DNA from 2 places in the Nocardioides sp. Z35_8 genome. Region 2 is predicted to be linked to the other one. Evidence: predicted binding sites of a transcription regulator. Region 2 holds the regulator's gene; the other holds the start of a gene.
The links. The regulator LexA, encoded in region 2, represses DNA repair genes until DNA is damaged. The targets are predictions, from matches to a motif close to TCGAACANNTGTTCGA.

Region 1 (2,385 bases), on a different contig from region 2:
ACGCCGCCGACCCGCCGGCCGGCACGACCGTCCACGCCTGCACGTCGGCCGTGCGGGCGGCCTGCTCGGCGGTGAAGAGGTCGTCGGCGATGCCCACCCGCACGTCCCACACGCCGCCCTCCACGATGGCCTGGCAGGCGGTGGCCGCCGCGGCCGTCTCGCTGCCGTACCAGCTGCCGGGGGCGCGGACGGCCAGCAGTCCGGGGCGCAGGGCCGCGACCCCGGGACGCAGGTCCTCCACGGTGGCCAGCACCGGCTCGAAGGCGCGGGCGTCGCGGTCGGGGTTGGCCGGCAGCAGCACCAGCTCCGGGCACCTGGCCTGCGCGTCGCGCCGGCGCTGCCCGCGGCGTACGCCCTCGGCGCGCGCCGGACCGTTGCACACCTCGACGGCATTGGCCGCCAGCACGGCAGCGGGGGAGCGCAGCGACCTGCCCGCCTCGTCGAGCGCGGCCACCACCGACCAGTCGGGGCACCACACGACCATCACCCTCACCGCGACACCACCCGCGACCTCACCTGCGACCCCACCCGCGAGCTCATCCGGAGGCCCGGTGGATCTCCCGCACCCGCCGCGGGACATCAGGGGCGACCGGCCGCACACCCGGCCAGGCCAGCTCGACACGCCGGGCCGGCCGCGCCCCGCGGCGGACGACGACGTGCGCGCGGCGCTGCTCCAGCTGCCCGGCGCCCGCGGCGGGACCGCTCCACGTCGACCCCTCGAGGCTCAGCCGCGCCTCGACGCGCGGCCAGTCGCCCTGCACGACCAGCACCGCCGACCGGGTGCGCAGCCGCGAGTCGAGGACCGCCGCCGTGCGCTCGTCGACGGTGGCCGGCGGGCGCAGCACCACGACCCGGAGCACGTCGACCAGCGCCGCCGTCACCTCGAGCCAGTGCTCGCCGGGATCGGGCACCAGCACCGTGCGGGACAGCTCGATCCCGAGCTCGGCGGCGGCCTCGGCGCCGAAGTCGGGCCAGCCGGCGAAGCCGACCCACTCCCCGGCCCGGGAGGCCCCGGCGGCGAGGGCCAGCGCCAGGGACGCCGAGTCGACGGCGTAGGTTGCCCCCGCGTGCAGGGACATCAGGCCGGCCAGCCCGGGGAGGGTGGGGACGGGCTCCCCGGCCGCCTTGATCTCCATCCTGCTCTCCATGGCCGCCACCCGCTCGCGCAGCTGCTCGACCACGGAGCGACCCGGGTCGAGGGCGACGGAGCGGGCGGACGACATGCCCTCATGATCGAACAGGCGTTCGAACGAGTCAAGCCAGTCGACCTGCCCTGCCGGACTTGCGGGCGAGGTGCTAGAAGCGGTCCGAGGACGTGGCCGCAGAGGCCCCCAGAGCCGGGCCGGTCTGCTTATCCTGAAGGGCACAGCGCGTCGAGAGGTGGGGGTCGTGTCGATGAAGTCGAGGTTCGTGGGGAGCCTCTGCCTGGTGCTGGTCGGCCTGGTGGTGGCGATGCTGGGTCCGGTCGCCCCCGGTCGGGCAGTGCCCGGAGGGACGGTCGCGGCCCAGGCCGGTCCGAGTGCCGGCACGTCGGCCAGACCGGCGCGCTGGGAGGCCTTCAAGGGCCCCTTCTTCAACGACCCCCACCTGCGCAAGGGGCACTTCCAGATCGAGCGACGGGTGATCGAGACGATCAACCACACGCCGAAGGGGTCGACGATCCGGATCGCGATCTACTCGCTCGACCGGGTGCCGGTCGCCCAGGCGCTGGTCGCGGCGCACCGCCGCGGCGTACGGGTCCAGATGCTGCTCAACGACCACTGGGAGACCAGGGCGATGAAGCTGATCCGGGCCGAGGTCGGCAAGAACCCGCGTCGCAACAGCTTCATCTACAAGTGCAAGCAGAGCTGCCGCGGGACGGCCAACGAGTTCAACAACCTGCACTCGAAGTTCTACCTCTTCAGCCAGGCCGGCGCGAGCGAGGACGTGATCGCGGTGGGCTCGGCCAACATGACGCGCAACGCCGCCATCCACCAGTGGAACGACCTCTACTTCACCTCGGGCGACCACGAGCTGTACCGCCAGTTCGTCGGCCTCTTCAACGACATGCGCCGCGACTACGACACCCGCCAGCCGCCGATCTCGTTCTGCGGCACCCCGGTCGGGCCGGTGTGCGACGACTCCGTCGACAAGCACACCGTCGTCGCCTTCCCGCGGGTCGCGCCCCTCAAGGACGACCTGGTCGTCACCCTGCTCAACCGGGTCGGGTGCCGCAACGTCGACCCCGTCACCGGGAAGGTCACCCGCACCCGCCTGGCCCTGTCGATGCACACCATGCGCGGCAGTCGCGGCGACTACCTGGCCGAGGCCATCCGCCAGAAGTGGATCCAGGGCTGCGACGTGCGGGTGAGCTACGGGCTCATCGGCTATCGCACCAAGGGCATC
Region 2 (2,385 bases):
CCTCCCGAGTAGACCAGCTGCGACCCCAGGCCGTCGGGGTCCTGCGCGGCGAGCATCGCGGTGTCGACCCCGTCGGGGCACAGGGCGTGGACCCGCACCCCGCGCGGCGACTCGGCGTTGACGGACGTCGACAGCGAGACGACCGCGGCCTTCGTGGCCGCGTACACGCTGTATCCCGGCACCGGGCCGAGGCCCGCGAGCGAGGCCACGTTGACGACGTCGCCACCCGCTGGGCCGAACGCCGCGAGCGCCGCGCGGGTGCCCCACATCGTGCCGAGCAGGTTGACCTCGACCAAGCGGCGCACCTGCTCCTCCGCCAGCTCGGCGAGCGTGCCGTCGTCGCCGACGCCGGCGTTGTTGAACCACGCGGTCAGCTCGCCGTGGCGAGCCGCCTCCTCCGCCACGAGCCGGTGCGACGCAGGGTCGCGTACGTCCTGGGCCAGGCCGGCGACCGCGCCGATCTCGTCGGCGGTGGCGGTCGCCGCGGCGCCGTCGAGGTCGCCGATCAGGACCCGGTGGCCGCGGGCGATCATCAGCTCGGCGATGCCGCGACCGATCCCACGCGCACCACCCGTCACGACGCTCACGGTGGGGGTCCCGGTCGAGGAGCGTGCCGAGGAGGGTCGCGAGGAGCGTGTCGTCATGGCGGGACCCTAGCGACACGCGGCTTCGAACAGGTGTTTGATCCTGACCTGCCGGGCGGTCTACGGTGGGCGCACCAGCTCCTCCCTGACCAGCCGTGGACGGAGGGGGCAACCGCACTGGAGGACGCATGGCCAAGCAGGACGACAAGAACGTCATCGAGATGCCCGACGGACCCCCGGACGCCACCGGCCTGACCCCGCGCCAGCAGCGGGTGCTCGCCACGATCAAGGACTCCATCGAGACCAAGGGCTACCCGCCGTCGATGCGCGAGATCGGCCAGGCCGTCGGCCTCACGTCGTCCTCGAGCGTCGCCCACCAGCTGCGCGTGCTCGAGGGCAAGGGCTTCCTCAAGCGCGACCCCAACCGTCCCCGCGCCCTCGAGGTGTTCCTCCCCGAGGTGATGGCCGCCCGTCGCAGCATGTCGAGCGGCGAGGAGACCTCGATCGACGAGACCGGCATCGGCGACGCGATGCCGACGGCGATCAACATCCCGGTCGTCGGCCGCATCGCCGCCGGTGGCCCGATCCTCGCCGAGGAGCAGGTCACCGACGTCTTCCCGCTGCCCAAGCAGCTCGTCGGCGACGGCACCCTCTTCCTCCTCGAGGTCTCCGGCGACTCGATGGTCGACGCGGCGATCTGCAACGGCGACTACGTCGTGATCCGCCAGGAGCAGACCGCCACCAACGGCCAGATCGTCGCCGCGCTGATCGACGGCGAGGCGACCGTCAAGACGTTCCAGCGCAAGGACGGCCACGTGTGGCTGCTCCCCCACAACGACGCCTACGACCCGATCCCCGGCGACGACGCGACGATCCTCGGCGTGGTGACGGCGGTCCTGCGCAGCCTCTGACCTACCGCGCGGAGCCGGACGCGGCGGCGACCAGCGCCGCCGTCAGCTCCTGCACGCCGGGCCGCGGACGACGCTCGCGGCTCAGCGCGTAGACGGTGCGGGTCGGTGGCGCGACCAGACGGCGTACGGCGACGCCCGCCGGCAGGCCCGGCACCAGCATCGCCGGCACGAGGGCGACGGCGAGCCCGGCCGCGACGAGTGCCACCTTGCCGAGCAGGTCGCCCGCCACCAGCTCGACCCTGGGCTCGAACCCGACCCGGCCCGCGGCCCGCTCGAGCAGGCTGCCCGAGCCGGGGTGGTCCTCGGCCCAGATCTCGTCGGCGAACGACGTGAGCCGCACGCGCCGGCGGCCGGCGGCCAGGGCGTGCCCCGCGGCCAGGACGACGCACATCTCGTCCTCGAGCAGTCTCGTACGTCGCACCTCGGGGTCCGTGGGCAGGCCGGGTGGATAGTCGGTGACCACCGCGACGTCCACGTCGCCCGTGCGCACCCGCTCGTGCAGCCGGGCCGAGCCGTCCGAGCGCAGCGCCACCCGCGGACCCTCGGCCGGGAGCGACCGCAGCGTGCGGGGCACGAGGTCCACGGAGGCGGAGGGCACGGCGCCGAGGGTGAGCGGCACCGCGTCGCCAGCGCGGGCGCGACGTACGGCGTCCCTCGCCCGGGCCGCCTCACCCACCAGCAGGCGCGCGTGCGGCAGCAGCGCTTGCCCTGCGGCCGTCGGCCGGACCCCGCGCGGCAGGCGCTCGAGCAGGGCCTCGCCGAGGTCGTGCTCCAGGCTCGCCACCTGGCGCGAGATCGCCGACTGGGTGTAGCCGAGCTCGTCGGCCGCGGCCGTGAAGGAGCCGGCCTCGCACACCGCCACGAAGGTCCGCCACGCCGTCAACGCCATG

Region 1: imuA' (DnaE2-dependent mutagenesis accessory factor ImuA') is a predicted target of LexA. The motif match lies at 1,234-1,249, and genes of this name have one in related genera.

Annotation. Positions count from the first base shown of each region.
Region 1 is NZ_JCAQIE010000003.1:335,497-337,881, reverse strand. Features, by position in the region: gene AC54T2_RS15985 (Y-family DNA polymerase) at 1-484, opposite strand, end outside; gene imuA' (DnaE2-dependent mutagenesis accessory factor ImuA') at 537-1,223, opposite strand; gene AC54T2_RS15975 (phospholipase D-like domain-containing protein) at 1,396-2,385, shown strand, end outside.
Region 2 is NZ_JCAQIE010000001.1:259,564-261,948, forward strand. Features, by position in the region: gene AC54T2_RS01230 (SDR family oxidoreductase) at 1-644, opposite strand, end outside; gene lexA (transcriptional repressor LexA) at 773-1,495, shown strand; gene AC54T2_RS01240 (LysR family transcriptional regulator) at 1,497-2,384, opposite strand.